Regions from separate parts of the Enterococcus mediterraneensis genome, predicted to be linked through region 1. Evidence: predicted binding sites of a transcription regulator. Region 1 holds the regulator's gene; each other region holds the start of a gene.

Region 1 (4,446 bases):
TGGCGAAGATGTTGGATGATATCAACAACGAACGCAAAGGGCTGGTGGAGAAGATCACTGAAGAAGCCTTTCAATTGATCGATCCGAAAAATGAGGTACATCTATTAGCGCATCCCGGTTGGCACGAAGGTGTTTTAGGGATCGTAGCTGGAAAAATCGTGAAAAAAACCGGACGTCCGACCATCGTACTGACTATGAAGGAAGACGGCAACGCCAAAGGATCAGGAAGAAGTATTGATGCACTTGATTTGTTTGGGATGCTTGACGGCATGCGGGATTTGTTTATCAATTTTGGCGGACATCATGCGGCAGTCGGTTTGACATTGCAAGCAGATAATCTTCCTGAACTGCAAGAAAGGATCAATCGCTATATTCGCGAAAATGATATTGATTTGTCTCAAGGCAGCGAGCTGATCATCGATGAAGAATTGAAATTATCAGATGTGACGATCCCGTTCATTGAATCTTTGAATATACTAGCGCCTTTTGGAACAGATAATCCGATTCCCCGCTTTATGTTTTCTGACGTTCGAGCACCGGAAAAAAGAACGATCGGAGCGGCTAATGATCATTTGAAAATGGCACTAACAGTTCCTGATCAACCATCACTAGATGTGATCGGATTTGGTTTTGGTTCTCAGGTCCAAGAATTTCAAGAAGTATTTGATGTGGTAGGACAGTTGAGCGTAAATCAATGGAACGGTAATAAAAAACCGCAACTGACATTAGAAGATTTTCGGATCAAAGACTTGCAGATTTTTGATTATCGAGCAAAAAAATCCTATTCGCAATTAGCGACTTCGGGGAATACACTGATCGTCAGTTTTGGCAAGAAATTCCCTGACGAACTTTTCAAACATTTGCAAGGAGATATTTGCTATTTCAAAGATTTGGCTGAGTTCCAATTGCAGACGGATGGTAATACCTATCAGCAGTTGGTGATCGCGGATTGCCCGGTCGATGCTGAAGTAGTCAAATCGATCGTGCAGCAAAGCGAAATCATGCGGATCTATCTGATTTGTCTGGCTCAAGATGACGCGTATCTTGACGGCATCGGAACACGGGAACAATATGCGCGGCTCTTTAAATTTGTTAATACACAAGAAAAAGTAGACGTCCGCTATAAACTGCCTATGGTGGCAAAATTTTTAAAGATTCCAGAAAAGTTATTAATTTTCATGATTCAGGTGTTTTTTGAATTAGAATTTGTTACAATAAACGACGGTGTTTTGAAAAAAACGTTGAATCCAATGAAAAAAGAACTATCAGAAAGTTCGACTTATCAAAACAGGTTGAAAAAAATACGAACAGAAGAATTTCTATTACTAAGTGATGTGTCAACCATCAAAACTTGGTTAACAATGCAGGAGGGAATATAAATGGATTTAAAAGACTATATTGCAAGTATCCCGGATTATCCGTCTGAGGGAATCATTTTCAGAGATATCTCGCCTTTGATGGCAAACGGTGAAGCATATCGGGAAGCGACAAAACAAATCGTTGATTACGCAAAAGAAAAACGGATCGACATGGTAGTAGGACCAGAAGCACGTGGATTTATCGTAGGTTGTCCGGTAGCGTATGAATTAGGTGTCGGTTTTGCACCAGTCCGCAAAAAAGGCAAATTGCCTCGCAAAACCATCGAAGTGACTTACGATCTTGAATACGGTACTGATACATTGACATTGCATGAAGACGCGATCCAACCAGGACAACGGGTCTTGATTTGTGACGATTTATTAGCTACTGGCGGTACATTGAAAGCGACGATCGACCTTGTTGAAAAATTAGGCGGTATCGTAGTCGGCTGTGCGTTTCTGATCGAATTGATGGATCTGCACGGACGAGATAAAATCGCAGGATACGATACATTGACATTAATGGAATACTAAAAAAAAGCCGAGGACTCATCGAAAAATGAGTTTCTCGGCTTTTTTTGTATAATAGGGGGCTTTCCCAATCAATCAAAAGAAATTATTCATAATGATATGTTTTTGAACCGGAAGATGCAGAATACGGATAATGACGGCGACGTTCAGATTGACGGAACTTCTTATCATCCCAGAAAGTAAACCACAGCAAGAACAAAGGGGCAAAAACCAGCAACGTCATTTCGATCCCAAAACTTTTTAGGGAAAAGCCGATCAACAAACCTAAAACGATCAGAGCAATATTTCGAATACCTTTCATTTCCTTCACCTCATTATGTAATACGAACAAATGTTTGTATTCTTATTATACGAATATATGTTCGCTTTGTAAAGAAAAAAATAGAAATCCTCAAATTATTTTTGAAGATTTCTAACAGGATCATAAAAGATCTCGATACAATCCTACGACTAATCCTAAGATCGTTACGTTCGGTAAAATGATTGGATCCATGAAATCATTTTCCGGTTGTAGGCGGATATGGTTTTTTTCTTTAAAGAATCGCTTGCACGTGGCTTCGTTCTCATCTGTCATAGCGATGACGATATCCCCGTTGTTTGCACTTGATTGTTTGCGGACGATGACTTGGTCACCATCAAGTATCCCGCTGTTGATCATACTTTCACCGCGGATCGTCAGCATGAACAAGCTGCCTGAATCATTCGCTAAATTGGGCGGTAATGGGAAAAAGTCGGAGGCTTCTTCGACTGCTAAGATCGGTTCACCGGCTGTGACCACACCTAAAACTGGGATCGTTTCTGATTGCACACCGATTTTCTCCAACCCTAATGCCGTTAATTCGATGGCGCGGGGTTTTGTCGGGTCGCGTTGGATCAATCCTTTTTTTTCTAGTCGAGATAAATGGCCGTGTACCGTAGAGGTAGAAGACAGATTGACTGCTTCACCGATCTCACGGACAGTAGGAGGATATCCTTTTTCTGCAACACGGGCATGGATGAATTTTAAGACTTCGATTTGACGATTTTCTGTACGTTTTGCCACGTCATGCACCTTCTTTCATTTTCTTATTTCAGTTTACCATAGGAAAATGGATAAATCAAACAAACGTTCGCTTTTGTTGGCGGCTGCGTAGGCTTTTTCTACTAATTATAGCTAAATGATCAATTGAAATATCTGATAAATGAAGGAAGCTATTAGCTATGTTTTTTAAAGGCTAAATGTTGTATAATCAGGACAAATAGCGTATTGGACGTTATCAAAACAAAAAAAGGCAAGCCAGTGATAGGGTAAGCCTAAGAAGAGGGTGAAAATTTCGTGCTTTCAAAAGAAAAACTTGAACGTATCAATCAATTGGCGAAAAAGAAAAAAGAAGCAAGCTTGACGGCGGAAGAGGAGAAAGAACAGATCCTTTTACGACAAGAATATCTTGAAGCCTTCCGTTCTGGAATGCGGCACCATATCGAAGGGATGAAAGTCGTCGATCCTGAAGGAAATGATGTTACACCGGAAAAATTGAAAAAAATCCAAAAAGAAAACGGACTTCATGATCGTTAAAAAAAGGCGATTGCTTTTTTTCTTGCAATCCTTTACAATGAAAGTATTAATAAAGGTAAAAAAAACCTAAATAGGAGGAATCACATTGTTTGATAAAATCGATGAATTAGGGGTCAATACGCTGCGGACATTAAGTATTGATGCTGTTCAAAAAGCCAATTCAGGACATCCGGGATTGCCGATGGGGGCTGCTCCAATGGCTTATGCACTTTGGACGAAACATTTGAAAATCAATCCAAAAACTTCACGGAATTGGGTGGATCGGGACCGGTTCGTTTTATCCGCAGGTCATGGTTCAGCATTGCTTTACAGCTTGCTGCATTGTGCAGGATACAATGTGACGATCGACGACTTGAAGAACTTCCGTCAATGGGACAGCAAAACACCAGGACATCCTGAAGTTCATCATACAGATGGTGTGGAAGCAACGACTGGTCCTTTAGGTCAAGGGATCGCTATGGCAGTTGGGATGGCAATGGCTGAAGCTCATTTAGCGGCTACGTATAACCGTGACAACTACAATGTGATCGATCACTATACTTATGCCATTTGCGGCGACGGCGATTTGATGGAAGGCGTTTCTCAAGAAGCAAGTTCTATGGCCGGACATATGAAATTAGGCAAATTGATCGTTCTGTACGATTCAAATGATATTTCATTAGATGGACCGACTTCAAAATCATTTACTGAAGATGTCGGTAAACGTTTTGAAGCATATGGTTGGCAACATATTTTAGTAAAAGACGGCAATGACTTGGAAGCTATCTCAAAAGCAATCGAAGAAGCCAAAGCAACTTCTGATCGTCCAACATTGATTGAAGTCAAAACAGTGATCGGTTTTGGTGCACCAAAAGCCGGAACTTCTGCAGTCCACGGCGCGCCGATCGGTATCGACGGTATCGAAGCTGCGAAAAAAGCGTACGGTTGGGATTATCCAGAGTTTGCAGTTCCTGAAGAAGCTGCAGCTCGTTTCAAAGAAACCATTAACGAGCCTGGTGAAAA
Region 2 (4,446 bases), 440 kb from region 1:
CTATCGAGAAGCGGGGCATATCTATTATTTTTCTCCCGGCAAGTCTGAATATACGTATAATGAAAAAGTTCTGGTTGAGTCGCAACAGGCGAAACAATTGGCTACTATTGCTGTCCCTAAAAAAGTGATGGACGCAGATGATCTTCCTGATGATCTGAAGCCTATTTTGTCAAAAGCGACCGCCAAAGATATAGAAAAAGATGTACAAAATCGCAGAGATGCAGAAAAAGCGCTAAAGATCGGCAAAAAGAAAGTTAGTGCCCATCGTTTAGAGATGAAATTGATCCATGTGGAATATACATTTGATCGCAGCAAGATGATCTTTTATTTCACGGCAGATGGACGGGTCGATTTTCGCGAACTGGTCAAAGATCTGGCCAGTGAATTCCGGACCCGCATCGAATTGCGGCAGATCGGTGTGCGTGATGAAGCAAAATTATTAGGCGGGATCGGTCCATGCGGGCGGCCATTATGCTGTTCGACATTTCTGGGCGATTTTATCCCGGTCTCTATCAAAATGGCAAAAGATCAAGGCCTGTCTTTGAATCCAACGAAAATTTCTGGTTTATGCGGACGCTTGATGTGCTGTCTGAAATATGAAAATGATTCTTATGAAGAAGCAAAAAAAGAATTGCCTGATTACGGCAAAGAGATCCTGACGCCAGAAGGCAAAGGAAAAGTGGTGGGGCTCAATCTTTTGAGCCGCGTGGTAAAGGTGCGCTTGCTTGGCAGAGAAACCCCAGTAGAATATGATTACGAAGAATTAAAAGATGTTGTTAAAGCAGGTGACAGCAATGACCATGGATAAACGCTCCCTTTACGACGGGCTGAACAAGCTCGAACTCGAATTAGAAAATTCTCTGAACCAATTGGGAGAAATGAAACTTGCATTGCAAGAGATCGTTGAAAAAAATACGACACTCGAGTTGGAGAACCAAAGGCTGAGAGATCATGTCCGTGAATTGAATCAAGTGGCGGAAGCTCCAGCAGAAAAAGTAAAACAAGAATTATCGAAATCGCGAATGAATTTAGAAAAAATCTATGAAGAAGGCTTCCACGTTTGTTATGATCTATACGGATCGCGACGGGAACATGATGAACCATGTGCTTTTTGTTTAGAAGTCATCTATCGCGAGAGCGGAAAATAGTTGAAAATAGTAAAAAAACTGTGACATAAGCCTACCATGCTAGAATACTGCCAAACTCTATATTGCTCTTACAGATATTTGATCACAGAGCTTGGTTCGTTGATGTAGCATTGACTTATGTTACAGTTTCTTTTTGTAGAGGAGTGGTGCTGCAAATGAAAAAACAGCGCAGTTTTAAAGACCAGCAGACGGGTATCTTGTATCTAGTTCCCACACCTATCGGTAATTTAGAAGATATGACTTTCCGCAGCGTGCGGACTTTAAAAGAAGTCGCTTGGATCGCTAGTGAGGATACTCGGAATACGCAAAAATTACTGAATCATTTTGAGATCGAGACCCCTCAAAAAAGCCTTCATGAACATAATTATCGTGAACGCATCCCGCAATTGTTGGAGCTATTAAAAAAAGGTGATTCCATCGCGCAAGTCAGTGATGCCGGGATGCCTTCCATCAGTGACCCGGGACACGAATTAGTGGTGGCTTGTATTGAAGAAGAGATCCCCGTCGTCTCCCTGCCAGGACCTACCGCGGGACTGACGGCATTGATCGCTTCGGGATTATCGCCGCAGCCGAATGTATTTTACGGTTTTCTTCCTCGAAAGAAAAAAGAACAGGTGCAGGCATTAGAGGCATTGAAAGCTGAAAAGAGTACCTTGATTTTTTATGAATCTCCTTATCGGATCGGAGGGACTGTCAAACAGATCGCTGATGTTTTTGGTTCGGAACGTCAAGCGGTGATCTGTCGCGAACTGACTAAGATCCACGAAGAATATTTGCGGGGAAGTTTGGCTGAACTGGCAGATTATTTGGAAGAAAACGAGATCAAAGGAGAATGCTGCTTATTGGTTTCTGGAAATGAAGGAGAGGAAACCGCCGCAGCTGTCGTCACAGATAAATCGTTGAAAGAGCAAGTAGAAGAATTGGTCCAAGAAGGCATGAAACCCAATGCGGCTATCAAAGAAGTAGCCCAACGCAATCAAGTGAAAAAACAGGTCGTCTACAAAGAATTTCATGGAATCGAATGAAACCAATTTGGATATCCTAGATCTCAGATAAAAAAGTTTCTTTGAAGCAGAGACCCTGAAAGAAGTTGCTTGGATAAATTCACTTGTACAAATAATAAATTAAAGAAGAAATGCGTTCCTGACAAAAGGAGCGTATTTTTTTGTGGAAAAATGTCTTAAAATGGGATAAATCTCTTAGTTTTCATAAAAAATGTCAGCAAAAATTGAATGGGAACGTTCGTTTGGTTATAATGAGGAAGAAAGGCGGTGGCGAGGATGTCGGAATTACAATTTCCGTTAAAAAACGATACTTCTAGAAAAATCATCCATATCGATATGGATGCGTTTTTTGCTTCGGTAGAAGAACGGGATAATCCTGAATTAGCAAAACATCCATTAGTGATCGCCCGCCATCCCAGCGATACAGGCGGGCGCGGGGTCGTGACCACCGCCAATTATCTCGCCCGTCAATATGGTATCCATTCAGCAATGAGCGCGCAAAAAGCCTATGAATTATGCCCGCAAGCGATTTTTGTGCCAGGAAATCATGAGAAGTATCGAGAAGTTTCCCAGCAAGTTCGTGAAGTCTTCCAGCGATACACCGATCTGATCGAACCGATGTCCATCGATGAAGCCTATTTGGATGTCACTGAAAACAAAGTCAACAGCCGGTCTGCCATCAAAGTCGCTCGTATGATCCAGCGGGATATTTGGCGGGAGACGCACTTAACTTGTTCGGCAGGCGTCAGCTACAATAAATTTTTAGCGAAGCTTGCGTCAGATTTTCAAAAACCGCGGGGATTGACAGTCGTTACACCAGAAGACGCGGTGGAATTTTTAAAAGAACTGCCTATTGAGAAGTTTCACGGTATTGGTAAGAAGACCGTACCGAAAATGCATGAACTGAATATTTTTACCGGCGCTGATCTCTATCAAAAAAGCGAGATGGAACTGATCCGGTATTTTGGGAAAATGGGGTATTCCTTGTATCGAAAAGTAAGAGGGATCCATGATTCTCCTGTCAAAGTGACACGGGAACGCAAATCGGTAGGGAAAGAGCATACATATGGTAATCCGCTGACTACAGAAGAAGAAGTCTTAACTCAGTTGCGGCAGCTTTCTGAAAAGGTCGATTTTTCCTTAAAACGGGTCCAAAAGCATGGGAAAACGATAGTCCTAAAAGTCCGCTATACAGATTATTCCACTATCACCAAACGTGTGACTTTACCGACATATGTTAGTAAAAAAGAAGCGATTTTTTCTCAAGCCAGTCTGATTTGGGAAGAGATTTTAGGACTAGAAAAGGGGATCCGACTGTTAGGGATCACGGTGACCAATTTGGATCCTGTGACTTATGAGAACATCCGGCTGCCGCTCTGGGGAGAAAGCGAGCAGGACTTTTAAATAAAAAGCCCACATCCGACAAGATGTTGTTAATATGTCGGATGCGGGGCTTTTTTAAATCAATTTACGACGATGAATCTGTTCATAGCTTTTTTCAGCGTCCGTGCATTTGTCCCAGATGACAGCTTTGCCGGCTTCTAAGGATTTAGGCACATCGATGATCCGCTGATTGCTGCTGCCGCGAAATTGCAGATTGAGATTGCGTTTGGACAATTCAAAGCGGCCATCAACTAGAATATCGATAGAAGAAAGCAGCGCCAATTTATCATCAGTCTCCTGCAATAATTCCTCAAAGGTATATCCTGACCAGCTCCAAATATCTTTAGTGTCTCCAAACTCCTGCCGTACTCGTTTGACGACTTGCAGGCAGACCGGCGTATTTAAGAAGGGTTCTCCGCCCAGCAATGTCAGACCTTGGACATAATCATGGCGCAGATCATCAATGATCTGGTCTTCCAATTCTTTGGTAAAGGGTACACCGTAGCGGAAATTTTGCACGGCTTTGTTGAAGCAGCCTTCGCAAGCGAAAAGACAGCCGCTGACATAAAGGCTGTTGCGGACACCTTCACCATCGACAAAGTTGAAAGCTTTATAATCAGCGATCCGATTTTGGCTATAATCGGAAGCTTGCCATTCTTTTGGTTTTGGATTATTCATAAAAAAACTTCCTTCTGTAAATCTGAATGTATTTCAAGACCAGGGAAGGCTATGACAGAGAAAAGTACGTTGTCACAGCCTCGATTTTGGTTGTTATTTCATATGTTTGACACGAGAAGAGATTTCTTTATGACGACCATGGACCATCGGACGAGCTTGAGGGTTGCCTAGGTAACCGCAAGTCCGTTTTACGACATCACAGGTTTTAGGATCGTGGTTGCCGCATTGCGGAC
Region 3 (4,446 bases), 2.2 Mb from region 1:
ACTTTCAACATATCGCCGTTGTCCTTCAGCATATAATGTATCAAATGCCAACGAGCTTTTCCCTGAACCGGATAATCCCGTCACTACAACTAATTTATCACGAGGGATCGTTACATCGATATTTTTCAGATTATGGGCACGCGCACCATGAATCACGATCTTGTCATTTGCCATGTTTGTCCTCCTATTCAGACGCCTTTAATTCTAAAATCGTATCCCGTAAAGTCGCGGCTGTTTCAAAGTCTAACGCTTTTGCCGCTTCTTTCATTTCTTTTTCTAATTTAATAAGTAAAATATCTTTTTCTTCTTTCGTCAAGTCATCATAAGTCGCAGTTTCATAAGTTTCGCCTTCTTCTGCTACCTTGGTGATGGAAATCAAATCGCGGATCTCTTTGATGATGGTCTTCGGTACGATTCCATGTTCTTCATTATATTTTTCTTGGATCGAACGACGACGCGCTGTTTCATCTATCGCCCGCTGCATCGAATCCGTCACTTTATCGGCGTACATGATTACTTTCCCGTCTGAATTACGAGCGGCACGACCGATCGTTTGTACTAAGGAACGTTCACTCCGTAAAAAGCCTTCTTTATCTGCATCAAGGATCGCCACTAGAGAAACTTCCGGAACATCCAGACCTTCCCGAAGCAAGTTGATCCCAACAAGCACATCAAATTCCCCTAAACGAAGATCGCGAATGATCTCTGTTCGTTCCAATGTTTTGATATCACTGTGCAGATATTTTACTTTGATTCCTAATTCTTTGAAGTAATCGGTCAAATCTTCGGACATTTTTTTCGTCAAGGTAGTCACAAAGACCCGCTGATCTTTTTCTACTCGATCATTGATTTCCCCTACCAGATCATCGATTTGTCCCATGATCGGCCGAACTTCAATAACAGGATCCAGCAATCCGGTCGGTCGAATGATTTGTTGAACAACAGTATCCGTCTGTTCTGCTTCATAAGGACCTGGTGTTGCTGATACATAGACGATCTGATTGACATGTTCTTCAAATTCTTCTAACCGTAATGGGCGGTTATCCAACGCTGACGGCAAACGAAAACCGTAATCTACCAGCATTTGTTTGCGGGCACGGTCGCCATTATACATCCCACGGATCTGAGGCATGGTCACGTGAGATTCATCTACTACTAATAAGAAGTCATCTGGAAAGAAGTCCAGCAATGTATACGGCGGCTCGCCTTCTTTACGTCCATCCATATGACGAGAATAGTTTTCGATCCCTGACGTATACCCCATCTCTCGCAACATCTCTAAATCATAATTCGTACGTTGTTCTAAACGTTGAGCTTCTAATAATTTATTTTCACTGCGCAAAACTTCCAGACGGTCTTCAAGTTCCGCTTTAATAGAAGCAATCGCATGTTCTAAGTAATCTTCATTCGTAACAAAGTGTGTTGCCGGGAAGATCGAAACATGTTCTGTTTCTGCTAAGATCTCTCCAGTCAACGCATCGACTTCACGGATTCGTTCGATCTCATCGCCGAAAAATTCCACACGCAAAGCCCGTTCATCACGAGATGCCGGAAAAATCTCCACAACATCACCACGGACACGAAAACGCCCCCGCTGAAAATCAATATCATTGCGTTCAAATTGGATATCGATCAAACTGCGCAACAGCTGATCACGAGAAATCTCCATCCCTACCCGTAATGAAACGACTTGTTTTTGGTATTCGATAGGTGAACCCAAACCAAAAATACACGACACAGAAGCCACCACGATTACATCGTTTCGCTCAAGTAAAGCGCTAGTAGCCGAGTGGCGTAATTTATCGATTTCATCATTGATACTGGAGTCTTTCTCGATATAAGTATCACTGGAAGGCACATACGCTTCCGGTTGATAATAATCATAGTAACTGACAAAATATTCTACGGCATTATTCGGAAAAAACTCCTTAAACTCACCGTATAACTGCCCAGCAAGGGTCTTATTATGAGCAATGATCAATGTAGGTTTATTGACTTCTTTGATCAAATTAGAGATCGTATAAGTCTTCCCGGTACCAGTCGCACCCAGCAATATCTGTGCTTTCTTGCCGCCCACTACCCCTTTTACCAATTGATTGATCGCTTCAGGCTGATCTCCTGCCGGTTGATATTTGGAAACTAATTCAAATTTATGGGAGGTCTCTCTCTCAATCATCTAATATCCTCCTTTATACATAACCTGTATTCAGTATAACAAAAAGAAAGGAAAACAGTCCGCATTCCTTACTGAGCTATTATACCATAGCGAACATACTTTCGCTAGTTTTCTGTTTCTCGGACTTTTGCGCATGTTACTAAACATAACATAAGATGTTATAAGAATACGTTTTTTTCTATTTTTTTCGCTAATCTTCTTGTTTCCATTCCTCTTTCACTTTATAATATCCTTATGTCTAAAAAAACAGGAGGTTATAAAATGAAAAAACGAACACTTCTGCTTACATTAGCAGCCGTAATGGTAGGTCTTTTTACACTGGGAGTACCGCGTTCAGCAGAAGCTGCTGACACAATGAAAAAAATCGAGCCTCAAAAAGAGCAGTACATTATCGCTAGCGATTCGGCTTTTGCTCCTTTTGAATACAAAAACGAGGACAATGAATACGTAGGTATCGATGTCGACTTGATGAATCGCGCAGCAGAGATGCAAGGCTTCAATATCAAATTTAATTTCATCGGATTTTCCGGTGCCCTGCAAGCTATCGAAGGAAACCAAGCAGATGGGATGATCGCCGGTATGACCATTACTGACGAACGTAAAAAATCATTCGACTTTTCAGATCCTTATTTCCAAAGCGGAATCCAAATCGCTGTGAAAGAAGGAAATGATACCATTAAATCTTATGAAGACTTAGATGGTAAGAGAGTCGGCGCGAAAATCGGAACTGAAAGTGCAGATTTTCTAGAAGCCAATAAAGAAAAATACGGCTATACCATCAAGCTTTATGACGCAGCTGATCAATTATACGAAGCAGTCAGAGGCGGTCAGATCGACGCCATGATGGATGACTATCCGGTCATCGGTTACGCTATTAACAACGGTCAAAAGTTAGCGACCCCTATCGAGCGGGAATCTGGCGGAGAATATGGTTTCGCAGTAAAAAAAGGACAAAATCCTGAATTATTGGAAATGTTCAATGAAGCGATCAAAGAAATGAAACGTACAGGTGAGTACGATAAGATCGTTGACAAATATATCTCCCAAACACCAACCGAAAGCAAGAAAGATGAGTCAACGATCGGCGGCTTATTGGAAAACAACTGGAAAGTCTTATTAGACGGACTCGTTAAAACCATCGCACTTGCATTGCTTTCATTCGCTCTGGCATTGGTGATCGGTATTATCTTTGGATTATTCAGCGTTGCACCGATTCGCGCATTGCGGACTTTCTCTTCTATATATGTAGATATTATCCGCGGAATCCCGATGATGGTGTTGGCGTTCTTCATCTTCTTCGGATTATCTGACGCGATCGGTATCACGATCCCTGACTTTGCCGCCGGTGTCATCACATTGACCCTTAACGCCAGTGCATATATCGCAGAAATCGTCCGCGGCGGGATCAATGCCGTACCAGTCGGACAAATGGAAGCTTCCCGCAGTTTAGGGCTGCCATATACAAGAACCATGCAAAAAATCATTCTACCGCAAGCAATCAAGATCATGATTCCTTCTTTTGTCAACCAATTCGTTATCTCATTAAAAGATACAACGATCATTTCGGTCATCGGTGTGGTAGAATTGCTGCAAACAGGGAAGATCATCGTTGCCCGGACTTCTCAAAGTACCAATGTCTACTTGATCATCGCTATCATCTATCTGATCGTGATCACAGCATTGACAAAATTAGCCAAAGTTTTAGAAAAGAAGGTGAAATAAGATGGCTGAAAAAATCTTAGTTGAAAATCTCGTAAAAAAATACGGTGACAACACTGTTTTAAACGACATCAGCATCTCTATCCAAGAAGGCGACGTGGTTTGTGTCATCGGCCCTTCAGGTTCTGGTAAAAGTACGTTTCTGCGCTGTCTGAACCGTTTAGAGGAACCAACAAGCGGCGATATCATCATCGATGGCGCTCACTTGATGGATAAAAGCACCAACATCAATTTGGTTCGTCAGCACATCGGGATGGTTTTCCAACATTTTAACTTGTTCCCGCATTTGACTGTCTTGGAAAATATCATCTTGGCTCCTACAGACTTGAAAAAAGCGTCTCGTAAAGAAGCTGAAGAAAAAGCAATGAAACTATTGGAAACAGTCGGTTTGGCTGATAAAAAAGATATGTACCCTGATAACCTATCCGGCGGACAAAAACAACGGGTGGCGATCGCCCGCGCATTAGCAATGAATCCGGACATCATGCTTTTTGATGAACCGACTTCCGCTTTGGATCCGGAAATGGTCGGCGACGTACTGAATGTTATGA

The links. Region 1 encodes LexA, which represses DNA repair genes until DNA is damaged. Its sites were predicted from a motif close to CNAACANNTGTTNG; they were not measured.
Region 2: a site for LexA is predicted at 2,384-2,397, ahead of dinB (DNA polymerase IV). Genes of this name have one in related genera too.
Region 3: a site for LexA is predicted at 2,267-2,280, ahead of uvrB (excinuclease ABC subunit UvrB). Genes of this name have one in related genera too.

What each region holds. Positions count from the first base shown of each region.
Region 1 covers NZ_UWOP01000001.1:113,562-118,007, reverse strand. Annotated here, with positions in the region: gene recJ (single-stranded-DNA-specific exonuclease RecJ) at 1-1,379, shown strand, start outside; gene EFB00_RS00570 (adenine phosphoribosyltransferase) at 1,380-1,892, shown strand; gene EFB00_RS00565 (hypothetical protein) at 1,975-2,190, opposite strand; gene lexA (transcriptional repressor LexA) at 2,311-2,931, opposite strand; gene EFB00_RS00555 (DUF896 family protein) at 3,205-3,444, shown strand; gene tkt (transketolase) at 3,530-4,446, shown strand, end outside.
Region 2 covers NZ_UWOP01000001.1:555,517-559,962, reverse strand. Annotated here, with positions in the region: gene EFB00_RS02650 (PSP1 domain-containing protein) at 1-808, shown strand, start outside; gene EFB00_RS02645 (DNA replication initiation control protein YabA) at 801-1,148, shown strand; gene rsmI (16S rRNA (cytidine(1402)-2'-O)-methyltransferase) at 1,304-2,173, shown strand; gene dinB (DNA polymerase IV) at 2,429-3,556, shown strand; gene nrdG (anaerobic ribonucleoside-triphosphate reductase activating protein) at 3,611-4,213, opposite strand; gene nrdD (anaerobic ribonucleoside-triphosphate reductase) at 4,307-4,446, opposite strand, start outside.
Region 3 covers NZ_UWOP01000001.1:2,297,103-2,301,548, reverse strand. Annotated here, with positions in the region: gene uvrA (excinuclease ABC subunit UvrA) at 1-174, opposite strand, end outside; gene uvrB (excinuclease ABC subunit UvrB) at 185-2,176, opposite strand; gene EFB00_RS11395 (amino acid ABC transporter substrate-binding protein/permease) at 2,438-3,898, shown strand; gene EFB00_RS11390 (amino acid ABC transporter ATP-binding protein) at 3,900-4,446, shown strand, end outside.